DNA from 2 places in the Streptomyces sp. CA189 genome. Region 2 is predicted to be linked to the other one. Evidence: riboswitches for the same ligand, from Rfam matches in the RefSeq annotation. Region 2 holds a riboswitch; the other holds the start of a gene.
What was found. Region 2 has a riboswitch for ZMP and ZTP ahead of AC061S_RS18965 (serine hydroxymethyltransferase). Riboswitches for the same ligand answer to the same signal wherever they lie in the genome.
Positions count from the first base shown of each region.

Region 1: linked by a shared signal. The riboswitch ahead of AC061S_RS09620 (bifunctional 5,10-methylenetetrahydrofolate dehydrogenase/5,10-methenyltetrahydrofolate cyclohydrolase) and the one ahead of AC061S_RS18965 (serine hydroxymethyltransferase) in region 2 are both predicted to bind ZMP and ZTP.

Region 1 is NZ_JBWJVM010000008.1:166,820-174,493, forward strand. Features, by position in the region: gene AC061S_RS09610 (RNA polymerase sigma factor) at 1-914, opposite strand, end outside; gene AC061S_RS09615 (methyltransferase domain-containing protein) at 1,128-1,889, opposite strand; ZMP/ZTP riboswitch at 1,991-2,091, shown strand; gene AC061S_RS09620 (bifunctional 5,10-methylenetetrahydrofolate dehydrogenase/5,10-methenyltetrahydrofolate cyclohydrolase) at 2,120-3,010, shown strand; gene AC061S_RS09625 (nuclease/transposase family protein) at 3,017-4,507, opposite strand; gene AC061S_RS09630 (peptide MFS transporter) at 4,960-6,486, shown strand; gene AC061S_RS09635 (MAB_1171c family putative transporter) at 6,519-7,674, opposite strand, start outside.
Region 2 is NZ_JBWJVM010000022.1:91,753-99,426, reverse strand. Features, by position in the region: gene AC061S_RS18990 (hypothetical protein) at 100-411, shown strand; gene AC061S_RS18985 (glutathionylspermidine synthase family protein) at 418-1,608, shown strand; gene AC061S_RS18980 (hypothetical protein) at 2,078-2,296, opposite strand; gene AC061S_RS18975 (hypothetical protein) at 2,509-3,369, shown strand; gene rocD (ornithine--oxo-acid transaminase) at 3,366-4,577, opposite strand; ZMP/ZTP riboswitch at 4,688-4,778, shown strand; gene AC061S_RS18965 (serine hydroxymethyltransferase) at 4,814-6,097, shown strand; gene trpS (tryptophan--tRNA ligase) at 6,570-7,583, shown strand.

The DNA.
Region 1 (7,674 bases), on a different contig from region 2:
CGCTTGGCGAGGGAGACCACGAGGCGGAGGTTGGCCTCCAGCAGGTGGTTCTTGGCCCGGCGGCCGTCCTCGACGAGGATCTCCAGCTCGCGCTTGAACGCGGGCTTGTGGTCCTCCTCCTCTTCGAGCTTGTACTCGGAGAAGAGACCGGCCTCGATGCGCTTGGCGAGCTCCACCTCCTGCTCGGCGTTGAGCAGCGGCACCTTGCCGATGAGCTTGAGGTAGTCCTTGACGGGGTCGGCGGTGGCGCCGGCGACCATGACGGTCTGGGCCGGGGCGTCGTCCTCGTCGTCGTCGGACAGGACGAAGCCGGCGCTGCCGCCCGTCTTGGGCGTCTCCTTCTCGTCGCCCTCGTCGAGGTCCTCGGCAGCCCAGTCCTCGCCCTCGGCCACGGGGGCGTCGCCCTCGTCGCCGTCCTTGGCGGTCTTCTTCGTGGCGGCCGTCTTCTTCACGGCGGTCTTCTTGGCGGCGGTCTTCTTGACCGTCCGCTTCTTCGGCGCGGCGGCGGCCTCGGCCGCCACCTCCTCCTCGGTCCCGGAGGCCGACGGGTCGGATATCGCCGCAGCGGTGGCGGGGGCAGCCGTCTTGCGCGCACCGATGAGGCGCGGCGGGGCGGCGGCCTTCTTGGCGACGGCGCGCGCCGGGGCGGCGGCCGCCTTGCGCGGCTTCTTGGCGGGAGCCTTCGTGGCGGGGGCGGCGCTGACGTGCAGCGCGACGCCCTCCTCGTCCAGGACCTGGTTCAGGCTGCGCAGGACCCGCTTCCACTGGTCCACCGGGATGCGGCCGGCCTCGAAGGCCTGGCGCACGTCATCACCGTTGATGTGACCCTGCTCGCGGCCACGCTCGACAAGCGCGACCAGGGCCTCGGATTCGGCGATCTCCGTGGGGAACGTACGGGACGGGCTGAGCGACACAAGGAGCCTCTCGTTGCGAACAGATAAGGGGTGGCGGGACATCATCGCGCGAACTCGGGAAACAGACCCGAGGGGGGTCTGTATTCCGGGCCGCACGAGGACACCTGTCGGTTCATCGCATGCCCGAGTAGATTCGTTACGCGCTGAATTGAGTGACCTGCGCCACGCTGTGACCGGGGAGCCGGTCGCGGGTGGTCGCGTCCGCCCGTTTTGTCAGCCCGTTTTGCGGGCCTCGATGAGAAAACGGGCGGTGTGTGCGACGAACGGGCCTTCGCGCTCGATCTGTTCGTGCAGCTCGCGCAACCGGTCCCGATGCTGCCCGACCGTGAAGCCCGGCACCATCCAGATCACCTTCCGTAGAAAGTAGATCACGGCTCCGATGTCGTGGAACTCCGTCCGCAGCCGCTCGGAGCGCAGATCGACCACCTCCAGCCCAGCCTTCGTGGCCTCGGCGACCGCGTCGTCGGGGCGCCGGGCCCGCCGGACCTCCTCCGGCTGCGGGCCCAGGAAGTACTCCACGAGCTCGAAAACGCTCGCCGGACCGACCTGCTGGGAGAGGTACGTGCCACCGGGCCGCAGCACCCGCGCGATCTCCTCCCACCAGATCGTGACCGGATGCCGGCTGGCGACGAACTCGAAGGCCTCGTCGCCGAACGGCAGCGGCGGCTCGTCGGAGTCCACGACCACCACCGCGCCGAGCGGGTGCAGGAGCCTTGTCGCCTTGTCGATGTTCGGCGGCCACGATTCGGTGGCCACCGTCAGCCGGGGCAGGGGCCCGGCTCCGGCGAGCACCTCCCCGCCGCCGGTCTGGATGTCCAGGGCGGAGCCGACCCGCGCCAGGTGGAGCGCCAGGAGGCTCTGGTAGCCCCAGGAGGGGCGCTGCTCGGTGGCGCGGCCGTCGAGCCAGGAGAAGTCCCAGCCGTCCACGGAGACGGATTCCGCTTCCGCGACGAGATGGTCGAAAGTGCGCGTCATGTCTCGATCGTCCCAGGTCCGGCGCCGGTCATCCACCGGATTGCCGGGCCGGGGCCCACCCCGGCGCTGTCGGACCTGTCGGGAGAGGTCGCCTACACTGGGCGGCGGGCCGTGACTGGCGTTCGGGTGGATCACCACCGGGGAGCGGCCCGGCGTACTCCCGCATCCCGTACGCCGACTGCCGCGCGCCTGGGCGAACCGCGATCCCGCAGCGACGCTCAGGAGCCCCGATGACCACTCAGACGACTGCCCAGCAGGACCAGACCGCCACGCTGATGGACGGCACCGCCCTCGCCCGCCGCATCTCGGAGCAGACCGCCGAGTACGCCGCGAAGATCACCGAGCGCACGGGCGCCGCGCCCTGTCTGGCGACCGTGCTCGTCGGCGAGGACCCCGCGTCCGTCACCTACGTCCGCATGAAGCAGAACCGCTGCGCCAAGGCCGGCATCACCTCCCGCCACGTGGAGCTGCCGGCCGCGACGACCACCGAGGAGCTCGTCGCCACCCTGACCGCGCTCTCCGAGGACCCGGAGATCAGCGGCATCCTGCTCCAGCACCCCGTCCCGCACCACATCGACGAGCGCGCCGCCTTCGAGGCCATCGCCCCGGGCAAGGACGTCGACGGGGTCACCATGCACTCCTTCGCCGCCATGGGCTTCGGACTGCCGGGCTTCGTCTCCTGCACCCCTGGCGGCATCATGCGGCTGCTGGAGGCCTACGACGTGGACCTGACCGGCAAGCACGCCGTGGTCGTCGGCCGCAGCGCGATCCTGGGCAAGCCCGCCGGGATGCTGCTGCTGGAGCAGAACGCCACCGTCACCTACTGCCACTCCCGCACCGTGGACCTGCCGTCCCTCGTCCGCCAGGCGGACGTGCTGGTCGCCGCCGTCGGCAAGGCCGAGTTCATCCGCGGCGAGGACATCAAGCCGGGCGCCGTGGTGCTGGACGCCGGCTACAACGAGGGCAACGTCGGCGACGTCCACTTCGAGTCGGCCGCGGCCCGCGCCTCGCTGATCACCCCGGTACCGGGCGGCGTCGGCCCGATGACCATCGCGGTGCTGCTGGAGCAGACCGTCCAGGCCGCCGCCGCGCAGGCCGGTCTGGCCCTCGCGGACCTCTGACCGTTCCTAGCGATGTTGGCCACTGTTGGCCGTATCGCTGTACACCGGGCTGGCCGGTTGTCTCCCCGAACGGTTTTGGGGGACGGGGAACAGTGCGAGTTGGGCGCTGCGGTCCCGGCAGGTCTTGCCACCCAGGATGGGTGTGCCTGTGGTCCTTGGCGGGCTCGTGTTCCCGGGTGCCCTCGGTGCGGTGACGGTCTGGCCGGTAGCTCTCCGCGCGACGATCCTCTGGTCGTGTGCGGTCACACCTGGCCGACGCCGTGTCCCGTGTCCGAGGGCGCGTCTGCCGATCGCCACCGAGGCCGCATGGTGCCCGGTGGCGAGCGTGGTCTTGGATTGCTGTTGGAGCGGAGCCTTCCAGTGCTGGGTGCCCCAGCGGCTGGTGTAGGCGGGGTCGACGGCGATGACGACGAGTCCGGCGTGGTGGGCCATGCCGGAAAGTCGGTCGCGGAAGCGTGCGGTGGGCAGGCCTGCGACGGTGCGGCGGAACGTCTTGCCGCGCCTGCCCCGGCCCATCGTCCCGCGGCCGGTGGCGCGGGCGTCGGCGAAACCCAGGTTCTCGATCGCCAGCCCAGCGCAGCCGTGTTGGTGGGCGAGGTGGATGAGGTGGCTGAGCGCCTGCCGGAGGCGTCCGTCGCGCTGGGATGTGGGTCCGGTCAGGTCGGCGGGTACGGTGATGGGCTGGCCGACGGGGTTGCCGTGGGCGTCTATGACGCAGGCGGCGAGGTGGCCGGCGTTGAGGTCCACGGCGAGGAGCCGGACGCCGGTTGCGGCCAGCTCGGCAGGGGTCGGGAGAGGTGCTGTCGCGGTGGACCAGGAGGCATCGAGGTACCAGCGCCCGCGTTCGGAGTCGTACACGATGTCGTAGCGCACCGTCTGGTTGGCGGTGGCCCGGTCCAGCCACTCGTCTCGGCGGTGGTTGAAGGTGACGGTGCAGGCCAGCCGGTACCGACCCCGGGGTGCGTTGGCGAGGTGCCTGAGCGGTTGGGGCAGGACGATCGTGACCGTCCCATCGGCCGGATCGACGGTGATCGTGTAGTTCCCGTACGGCGCCCCGGACTCACCGTCGGCGGTCAGGAACATGCGCTGCGCGTCCCACCGCTCCCGCCACTCGGCCTCGGTGAGCCCGGCGTCAGCCAGGTTGTGCCGCACCTTTGCGAGCCTTCGACCGCCGATGACGATCGCCGGATGCCCGGCCTCGATCCGCCGCTCCACTTCCGCCAGGCGCGCGGTGAGGACCTGCAACCGGAGCTGCTTCTGCGCCCGCTCGGCCCGGCTCGGATATCCGCGAACACCACCTATGCGCAGGCCGCAGGGGACGGCCAGACGCTTGCGGACTTTTGTGATGGCCCGGCGCAGCGAGGTCCGCTCATCGAACAGGCACCGCAGGGAAAGCTGGTACTGATCCTCACTGGCCCGGGTGATCGCCCCCGCCCACCGGGACGACGACACCCTCGTCAGCGCACGCTTGCGGCCCGCCCGCCCGTTCTCCTTCACCGGCACCCTGCCGATACGCAGCCGCTCAGCCAGATCAGCACGGGCACAGCGGCCCAGATGCACGCCGACCATCCGCAAAACCCCGGCATCCCCGGCCGACAGGCGCAGACGATCCCGGATACGCGCGCCCACAGGAGCCGACACAGTGAACGGGGCAGCCAGCGTCCGCAGTGCACGCTTCCGCCGCCCCCCACCACGCGCCACCGGCCACCCCCTCTCCATTCCGCACAACGGCACTAACGTTCTCCATCGATACTGGTGTCTCCATCGAGACCGTGTGTTGAAGTCACCCCGAGTTCACCCATACGGGCATCCCGTGACCAACCCACGATCGCCCCGCTCGCATTCGCAGGGCGAACGCCCTGGGCCTTGGGGCCCCGGGGCGTTCGGTTTCCCCCGGTACCGGCCGAAGGGACGATCCGCGCACCCAGGTACGAGGCTCCAATGAATATGTGAACGCATCGATGGATACGCAGAAGACCTCGGGACCGGACGCGGCGGCGGTGGGCGGGAAGCGCCACCCGCGCGGGCTCGCCACCCTCGTCCTCGCCGAGCTGTGGGAGCGCTTCAGCCTCTACGGCATGGTCGCCATCCTCGTGCACTTCCTCGCCGCCTCCCGCGGCCACGGGGGCATGGGGCTCCACGAGGGCACCGCGGAGGCCGTGGAAGGCGTCTACATGGCCATGATCTCGCTGCTGGCGCTGCCCGGCGGCTGGATCGCCGACCGGTTCCTCGGCGCCCGCCGGGCCGTCCTGTGGGGCGGGGTGGTCATCATGGCCGGCCACGTCCTGATGGCCGTCCCGAACCCGGTCTTCGTCTGGCCGGGCCTGGTCCTCATCGTCATCGGCACGGGCCTGCTCAAGCCGAACATCTCCGCGCTGGTCGGGCGGCTGTACGCCGCAGACGACGACCAGCGGCGCGACGCCGGCTACTCGATCTTCTACATGGGCATCAACCTCGGCGCCGTCATCGCCCCGCTCGTCGTCGGCTACCTCGGCGAGGAGGTCAACTGGCACCTCGGCTTCGGCGCCGCCGCCGTCGGCATGGCCCTCGGCCTGGTCCAGTACGTCCTCGGCGGCCGCCGCCTGTCGGAGCAGCTCCGCGCCGAGCCCGTGGTCCGGCTCACCCCCGCCGAGCGGGCCAAGCTGCGCAGGTCCTCCTCGTACGGCCTGGTCTTCACCGCCGTACTGGTCACCCTGCTGGCCGCCTCGCACGCGCTGAGCATCGACAACGTCACCTTCGTGCTCACGGTCGTCGCCGTGGTCGTTCCGGCGGGCGTGCTGCTCTCCATGTACCGCAGCCCCAAGATCGACCGGGTCGAGAAGACCCGGCTGCGGGCCTACGTCTGGCTCTTCCTGGCCGCCACGCTGTTCTGGCTGGTCTACGACCAGATGGGCAACGAGCTGAACCTGTTCGCCGCCCAGAAGACCGACCTGTCCCTGCTAGGCCGGCACATCCCGGCCAGCTGGACCCAGTCGCTGCCCTCGCTGTTCGTGATCATCCTGGCTCCCGTCTTCGCCGCCTTCTGGGTGCGCCGGGGCAAGCACATGAGCACCCCGTTCAAGTTCGGCGTGGCCCTGCTGCTGACCGGCGCCTCCTTCGTGGTCATGTCCGGCGCCGCGGCCATCGCCTCCAGCGGGGTCAAGGTCTCGCTGATGTGGCTGGTGGGCGTGTACGTGATCCAGGTGATGGGCGAGATGTGCCTGAGCCCGGTCGGCCTCTCGGTCACCACGAAGCTCGCCCCGCGGGCCTTCACCAACCAGATGATGGGCGTCTGGTTCCTCGCCGCCGCCACCGGAGACGCGATCGGCGCGCAGCTGCCCCGGCTCGACGCGGTCATCGGCCAGAGCTGGAACTTCCTGTGGCAGGGCGCCATGGTGATCGCGGCCGGCGCGGTGATGGTCTTCTTCACCAAGCGGCTCAAGGTCCTGACGGGCGAGGCGGCCGCCGCTCGCGAAGCGGTGCCGGCCACGGCCTGACCGGGGTCCGGTGACCGGGGCCCCGCCAGGTCTCAGCGCGGGGCCGCGGCCCGGCGGCGGGCCTCCGCCACGATGGGCGAGGCGTGGAACTCCCGGGCCAGCTCCGTCAGCGGCTGGGCGCCCAGGCGCCAGGGCTCGGCGGGATCGGACCCGGGGCCGGGCTCCACCCGGTCGGCGGCGGCCCGGCGCTGGCACGCGGCCGCGAGTACGGCCGCGTCCGCCACCAGCGCGGCGCCCCGCTCGCACCGGCCCTGGGCGCGCGCGGCCTCGTAGGCCTCGCTCCGCACAGCGGGGTCGAACCAGGGGGCGAGCGCCAGCAGCCCGTCATCGATCACCGATTCGCGGTGGATCAACCGGATGCCGACCGGGGACCACCAGGTCAGCGGCACCGTCATCACGCTGGACGCGGCGAATCCGTGCAGGGCCTTCCACAGCGGACGCAGCCGGCGGTACTGGCTGAACTCCTGCCAGGCCGCCGATTCGCCGACCAGGGGCACGATGAACCCGATCCCGACCAGCAGGGCCGCCGCGGAGGCGAGGGGCGGCGCGAGGTAGGTGGACAGCCCGTCCCAGTCGCGGCCGGACCAGCGGGCTCCGACCGCGGCCCACTTCGCGACGAGATAGCCCACGTCCATCACCATGCCGAGCATCAGCAGCGCCAACCCGGTGCGCAGCGCCCGCAGGGCCGGGTCCACGCGCCGCACCCACTTCCAGCACAACAGGCTCAGCGCCGTGCTGCCCACGGCGTGGGCGGTCAGGTAGAGCGCGATCATCTCGCGGATCCACGGGGTGGTGGCGTAGTACGTGTCCAGGTCCCGCAGCCGCTCCACCGGCGCGTCCCCCTTCACGAACAGGAAGACGATCGTGACCACGACGGCGCCGTACGCGACCACCGTGATCCGGGTGGCCCGCAGGACGCCCGGGGTCGGGCCGGCGCCCCAGTGCAGGATCAGCACGATGCACGACGCCGAGAACGCGGTGAGCACGCTGTAGACCAGGGGCGCGGAGAAGTTGACGACGCCGGTCAGGCGGTTGACCGCGGCGATCGTCGGCGGACCGGACAGGAACATGGCGAGGGAACCGACGACCAGCAGCGTGCACACGGCACGCATCAGCGGCTGGTCCCAGCCGCGGCGCAGCGTCGGAGCCTTGATGACCAGGGCCAGGACGATCACGAACCCCGGGACG
Region 2 (7,674 bases):
CGACTCTAGGTCAGGGATCCCGCGTCGGCCGGATTCCGTCGGCCCGGGCGGCCGTTCTAGTCTGTCCGCAGCCGGACACCCAGGGGGAGCGAACAGTCCATGGACAGCAGCAGCACCGACACCACGCGCACCAGGCGCCGTATGCGCTCCGGCACCGTCGCCCTCGGCGGCATGGGCCTGCTCGCCGCGGCCCTCGTGGCCTGCGGAAGCAGCAACGAGCCCGACAAGCGCTGCGCGGACCGCGCCACCCTGGAGAAGCTGAACTCCAAGGAGTGCAAGAGCGGCGGCCGCGGCGCCTTCTACTACGGCGGCACCGTCGCGAAGAACAAGGTCACCGGAGGCAGCTTCGACAAGTCCGCCGTCACCCGCGGCGGCATCGGCGGCAGCCACAAGAGCTCCTCGGGCGGCTGATCCAGCGTGAAGCGCCACACCATCGAGCCCCGCCCCGACTGGCAGAAGACCGTCGAGGAGCAGGGGCTGATCTACCCCCTGACCCGCTACCCCGACGACTCCCTGCGCCCCTACTGGGACGAGAGCGCGTACTACTCCTTCACCCTCCCCGAGGTCGAGGCGCTGGAGAACGTCGTCGAGGAACTGCACGCCATGTGCCTCGCGGCGGCCCAGCACATAGTCGACCACGACCGCTTCGCCGACCTCGGCATCACCGACCCGAAGCTCGCCGCGCTGATCGCCGAGTCCTGGCGGCGCCGCGCCGAACAGCCCTCGCTCTACGGCCGCTTCGACCTGCGCTACGACGGCTCCGGCGCCCCCGCCAAGATGCTGGAGTACAACGCGGACACCCCCACCTCCCTCGTGGAGGCGGCCAGTCCGCAGTGGTTCTGGATGGAGGAGCGCTTCCCCGGCGCCGACCAGTGGAACTCCCTCCACGAGCGGCTCGTCGACGCCTGGCGCCGCCAGGTTGAGCTGCTGCCGCCCGGCCCGGTGCACTTCGCGCACTCCGAGACCGACGAGCTCGGCGAGGACCTGATGACGGTCGCCTACCTCCAGGAGACCGCCGAGCAGGCCGGCATCGACACGCGGGAGCTGTCGGTGGAGGCGATCGGCTGGGACAGCCTGTCCGGCCGGTTCGTGGACGAGAAGCTCGGCTTCATCCGCGCGATCTTCAAGCTCTACCCGTGGGAGTGGCTGGCCACCGACGAGTTCGCCCCGCAGGTCCTCGGCACGTACGACCACGGCGGCGGCTCCGGCACCACGGCCTGGATCGAGCCGCTGTGGAAGATGCTGCTCTCCAACAAGGCGCTGCTGGCGGTCCTGTGGGAGCTCTTCCCGGAGCACCCGAACCTGCTGCCCGCCTACCTGGACGGCCCGCGCGAGCTCGCCACGACCACCGGCTACGCGGCGAAGCCGCTGCTGGGGCGCGAGGGCGCGGGCGTCACCCTGCACCCGGCCGGCGGCGAGCCGTTCGCACCGGAGCAGGACGAGACGTACGTGTTCCAGGGCCTCGCCCCGCTGCCCGACTTCGACGGCAACCGGGTGGTCCTCGGCGCGTGGGTCGTCGAGGACGAGGCGGCGGGCCTCGGCATCCGCGAATCGGCCGGGCCGGTCACGGACGAGTACGCCCGCTTCCTGCCCCACGTCATCCTCTAGGCCGTCCCGCGACCGGGGCGGGGTCGGCCGTTCGGGTGAGGCGCGGCCCGTGCGGGCCGCGGCACCCTGGAGGGCCCCGCCGGGCCGGGGCGGCCGCAGCGTACGGACATGCCGTTCGGGTCCGTCCGTCACCGTTCCGGCTCGCGCCGATCGTGTGGAGGACGTCCTGTGGCCCCGGTTCGCTGTGCGCCGGTGATGAGCCGAACGTCGTGACGGCCCTTCCGTACCCGTACCCGTACCCGTCCCCGGCCGCGTCCGACCCGCCCCGCGGGCGGACCGCTCCACGAACCGGGTTGCCGACGCGCGCAGCCGGCTGGGCGATGCCGGTCCTCGCGTTCGCGCTGGGGGTGTGGGGCACCACGGGCCCGGCCCCGTGGACGGACGAGATCGTCACCATGGACGTGGCGCGGCGCTCGTGGCGGGAGCTGTTCGCGCTGCTCGGCCGGGTCGACGCGGTGCACGGACTGCACTACGTGCTCATGCACCTCGTCGGACAGGTCACCTCGGTGACCGAGTTCACGATGCGGGTCCCGTCCGCGGCGGCCGTCGCCGTCGCCGTGGCCGCCGTGGTGTGGCTGGGCCGCACTCTCGACGGTCCCCGCCTCGGCACGGGTGCGGGGCTGGCCCTCGCGGTGGCGGCGACGGCCTCCCGGTACGCGCAGGAGGGGCGTTCGTTCGCCTTCGTCATGGCGGCGGCCGTCCTCGCCACCGGGGCCCTGGCCAAGGTACTGACCGGCGACGGCAGGCGGCGGTGGCCGGTCGCCTACGCGGTACTGGTCGCGGTACTGGGCTGGTTCAACGTCATGGGGCTGCTGCTGCTCGCCGCACACGCCGTCACCGTGGCCTGGATCCGCCCCGGGCGACGCACGGCACGGCGCGTGGCCATCGCAGGCGGCGGGCGTGGCGGCCGTGGCGCCCCTGCTGTACCTGGCCCTGACCCAGCACTCCGCCGTGGGGGAGTCCCCGCCGGTCTCCTTCTCCACCCCTCTGGCCCTCTTCTCCTGGCTCCTGTTCCCCGGCCAGGACACCCTCCTGGACACGCTCAAGCTGCTGCTCCTCGGCGCGGCCGTGACCGCCCTGGGAGCGCTCGCCGTACGGCGGCGTGCGAGCCCGCCCCTGATCCGGGCGGTCGCCGTGCCGTGGCTGGCCGTCCCGCCGGCCCTGCTCGCCCTGGCCACCGTGGCGCAGCCCGTGTTCGCGTACCGCTACCTGGTCTTCTGCCTGCCCGCGCTGGCCCTGCTGCTCGCCGCCGGAATCCTCACCCTGCCGTGGTGGGCCCGGACGGCACTGCTGCTGGCCGTGGCCGCGCCCCTGGCCTTCACCCACCGCGCGATCCGGCTGGAGCAGAGCCGGTCCTGGGACAGCCTCGCCGCGGTCAGGATCCTCCACGCCCACGAGGCCCCCGGCGACAGCGTCCTCTTCAGCGGTGCCCGCTGCGGCCTGATCTCCACCGCCTACCGGGAGGCCTTCGCCTGGCGGCCCGACCTCGGCCGGTCCCGGACCGCCGCCGAGGCCGGCGTACTGGACAACCCGCCCGCCGACCCGGCCACCCTCGCCCGGCGCCTCGAAGGCGCGCCCCGCGTGTGGCACGTGGCGTGCACCCATCTCTCCGCCGGGGCCCGGCCGGCCGCCGAGCGGGCCGCCGCCGCTCAAGAACGGGCGATGCGGGCCGCCGGCCTGCGGCCCGCCCGCCACTTCACCGTCCGCGGCATCGAGATCACCCTCGAAACCCGGCCTCACGGGCAGGAGGCCACCCCCTAGACCGTCTCTCCGAGGACCGACCTGAGCTGGTCCAGACCCCAGTCCAGGTCCTCCTTGGAGATCACCAGCGGCGGCGCGATCCGGATGGTGGACCCGTGGGTGTCCTTGACCAGTACCCCGAGACCCATCAGCTTCTCGGAGATCTCCCGGCCGGTGCCGCGGGACGGGTCGATGTCCACGCCCGCCCACAGCCCGCGGCCCCGTACGGCGGTCACCGCACCGCCGCCGACCAGCAGGTTCAGCTCCCGGTGCAGGTGGTCGCCGAGTTCGGTGGCGCGCTGCTGGTACTCGCCGGTGCGGAGCATCGCGACGACCTCCAGGGCGACGGCGCAGGCCAGCGGGTTGCCGCCGAAGGTGGAGCCGTGCTCGCCCGGCTTGAACACGCCGAGCACGTCGAGGTCGGCCACCACCGCCGACACGGGCACGACCCCGCCGCCCAGCGCCTTGCCGAGGATGTACACGTCCGGGACGACGTCCTCGTGTTCGCACGCGAAGGTCTTGCCGGTACGGCCCAGGCCCGACTGGATCTCGTCCGCCATGAACAGGACGTTCCGCTCGCGCGTCAGTTCCCGTACGCCCCGCAGGTATCCGGCGGGCGGCACGAGGACGCCGGCCTCGCCCTGGATCGGCTCCAGGAGCACGGCGACGGTGTTGGAGGTGACGGCGGCGGCGAGCGCGGTGAGGTCCCCGTACGGGACGATCTCGAAGCCCGGGGTGTACGGGCCGAAGTGGTCGCGGGCCTCGTGGTCGGTGGAGAACGACACGATGGTCGTCGTGCGGCCGTGGAAGTTGTCGGCCGCCACCACGATCTTGGCGTGGCCGTCCGGTACGCCCTTGACCTCGTAACCCCACTTGCGGGCGGTCTTCACCGCCGTCTCCACGGCCTCCGCGCCCGTGTTCATGGGCAGGACGGCCTCCTTGCCGCACAGCGCCGCGAGCTGGGTGCAGAAGTCCGCGAAGCGGTCGTGGTGGAAGGCGCGGGAGGTCAGGGTGACCCGCTCCAGCTGGGCGTGGGCGGCGTCGAGCAGGCGGCGGTTGCCGTGGCCGAAGTTCAGGGCGGAGTAGCCCGCGAGCATGTCGAGGTAGCGGCGGCCTTCCACGTCGGTCATCCACGCGCCCTCCGCCGTGGCGACGACGACGGGCAGGGGGTGGTAGTTGTGCGCGCTGTGCGCGTCGGCGGAGCGGATGGCATCAGCAGTTGTCGACACGGGGTCTCCGATCGTCCGTCAAGCCGGTGACGAGGGTGGGCGTCACCCTCCATCCTCGCTCGAATACCGGACGGAGAAACCTTTCTCGAGGCGTGCCCGCTAAGGTGTCGGACACGCACGGCGACTGGCGCACGGAGAACCAACTCCGGGGGAGCCGTGCGCGCACGACCGCATACAGGGCCGCTCGCCTGGGCCTCGCGGGGACGAGATCTGACATCGACCCCGGAGGAGCCGCCATGAGCGCGAACCACCACCACCCGTACCGCCACCCCGCCTTGCTCGCCACCGACCCTGAGCTGGCCTCCTTCGTCGCCGCCGAGGAGACCCTCCAGGCGGAGACCCTCCGCCTCATCCCGAGCGAGAACTACGTCTCCGCGGCCGTGCTGGAGGCCTCCGGCACGGTGCTGCAGAACAAGTACAGCGAGGGCTACCCGGGCCGCCGCTACTACGAGGGCCAGCAGAACATCGACCGCATCGAGGCGCTGGCCGTGGAGCGGGCGAAGGGCCTCTTCGGAGTCGACCACGCCAACGTGCAGCCGTACTCCGGCTCGCCCGCCAACCTCGCGGTGTACCTGGCCTTCGCCGAGCCCGGCGACACGGTGATGGGCATGGCGCTGCCGATGGGCGGGCACCTGACGCACGGCTGGGGGGTCTCGGCGACGGGCTCCTGGTTCCGGGGCGTGCAGTACGGGGTCCGGGCCGAGACCGGTCTCATCGACTACGACGCGGTACGGGACCTCGCGCTGGCGGAGCGCCCCAAGCTGATCTTCTGCGGCGGTACGGCGCTCCCGCGCACGATCGACTTCGAGGCCTTCGCGTTGATCGCGAAGGAGGCGGGCTCGGTGCTGGTCGCCGACGTGGCGCACATCGCGGGCCTGATCGCGGGCGGGGCCCACCCGTCGCCGGCGGGTCACGTGGACGTGATCTCGACGACCACCCACAAGACCCTGCGCGGTCCGCGCGGCGCGATGCTGATGTGCCGCGAGGAGCACGCGAAGGCCATCGACAAGGCGGTCTTCCCGGGCCTCCAGGGCGGCCCGCACAACCAGACGACGGCCGGTATCGCCGTGGCCCTCCACGAGGCGGCGCAGCCGTCGTTCGTGTCGTACGCGCACGCGGTCGTGGCCAACGCGAAGGCGCTGGCCGCCGCTCTGCTGGAGCGGGGCTTCGACCTGGTCTCGGGCGGTACGGACAACCACCTGATCCTGATCGACCTCACGGGCAAGGGGGTCTCGGGCAAGATCGCGGCGAAGGCGCTGGACCGGGCGGGGATCGTCGTGAACTACAACACGGTGCCGTTCGACCCGCGCAAGCCGTTCGACCCGTCGGGGATCCGGATCGGTACGCCGTCGCTCACCTCGCGGGGGCTCTCCGAGGAGCACATGCCGGTGGTCGCCGACTGGATCGCGCGTGCGGTGGACGCCGCCGGGCAGGGCGACGAGGCGGCCCTCGGCAAGATCCGGGCCGAGGTCATCGACCTCATGGCGGCCTTCCCGGCCCCGGGCCTCCCGCTCGCCTGACCCGCCGGGTGGGGGCCGGTCCCTGCGGGGCTGTCCCCTACCCGCCCTTCCACCGTTCCCCGGGCTGCGCCCGGACCCCCTGGCGCTCCGCCCCAGACCCCGCGCCTCAAACGCCGGCGGGGCTGGATTTGGGTGCCGACGGTTCGTACGTGCGCGCAGCGCAGCGTGAGCCCGCGGTGCATCCGCACCTCTGTGGCCGACGTCGGCCACATCCAGCCCCGCCGGCGTTTGAGGCGCGGGTGTGGGCGGCGCCCACGAAGCCCCGTGCAGCGGGACTCCTCGGACCTCGGCGCGGAGCCCCCCCCGCCCCCCGCAGCGGGAGCAACGGAAAGCGGTCGCTCGGCCGAGGCAAGATCCGGACGGGCCGCTACCGCCCGGTACCCGTGCCGGGGCCGGGCGGGCCCGGAGCGACCCGCCGGGTTCCGGCCAGCGGCGGGGCCGAGCCCCGTGTCACACCTGAGAGAATGGGGCCATGGCTTCTGATCGTCCTCGCGCGCTCTCCGGCATCCAGCCCACCTCCGGTTCGTTCCACCTCGGGAACTACCTCGGAGCCATCCGCCAGTACGTCGCCTTGCAGGAGACGCACGACGCCTTCTACATGGTCGTCGACCTGCACGCGATCACCATGCCGCAGGATCCGAAGGATCTCCGCGCGAACACCAGGCTCTCCGCCGCGCAGCTCCTCGCCGCCGGTCTCGACCCCGAGCGCTGCACGCTCTTCATCCAGAGCCACGTGCCCGAGCACGCGCAGCTCGGCTGGGTCATGAACTGCATCACCGGTTTCGGCGAGGCCAGCCGGATGACCCAGTTCAAGGACAAGTCCGCGAAGTCGGGCACCAACAACGCCACCGTCGGCCTGTTCACGTACCCGATCCTCCAGGTCGCCGACATCCTGCTCTACCAGGCGAACGCGGTCCCCGTCGGCGAGGACCAGCGCCAGCACATCGAGCTGACCCGCGACCTGGCCGAGCGCTTCAACCAGCGCTTCGGGCAGACCTTCACCCTCCCCTCCGCGCACATCGTCAAGGAGGTCGCGAAGATCTACGACCTCCAGGACCCGGCGATCAAGATGTCGAAGTCGGCGTCTTCCCCCAAGGGCCTGATCAACCTCCTCGACGAGCCCAAGGCCACCGAGAAGAAGATCAAGAGCGCGGTCACCGACACCGAGGCCGTGGTCCGCTTCGACGCGGTGAACAAGCCCGGCGTCAGCAACCTGCTCACGATCTACTCCACTCTCACGGGCGAGTCCATCCCGTCGCTGGAGGCCGCGTACGAGGGCAAGGGCTACGGCGCGCTCAAGACCGATCTGGCCGGCGCGATGGTCGATTTCGTCACACCCTTCAAGCAGCGCACCCAGGAGTACCTGGACGATCCGGAGACCCTGGATTCCCTGCTGGCCAAGGGCGCGGAGAAGGCCAGGGCGGTCGCCGCCGAGACCCTGGCGCAGGCCTACGACCACCTCGGTTTCCTCCCCGCGAAGCACTGACGGGGACGGAAGAGAAAGAGGGCCCTGGCGATCTGGGGGGTGCTGCCGCCACACTGGGGCGGCAGCACTCGTGCGACGCACATGCGGAGCA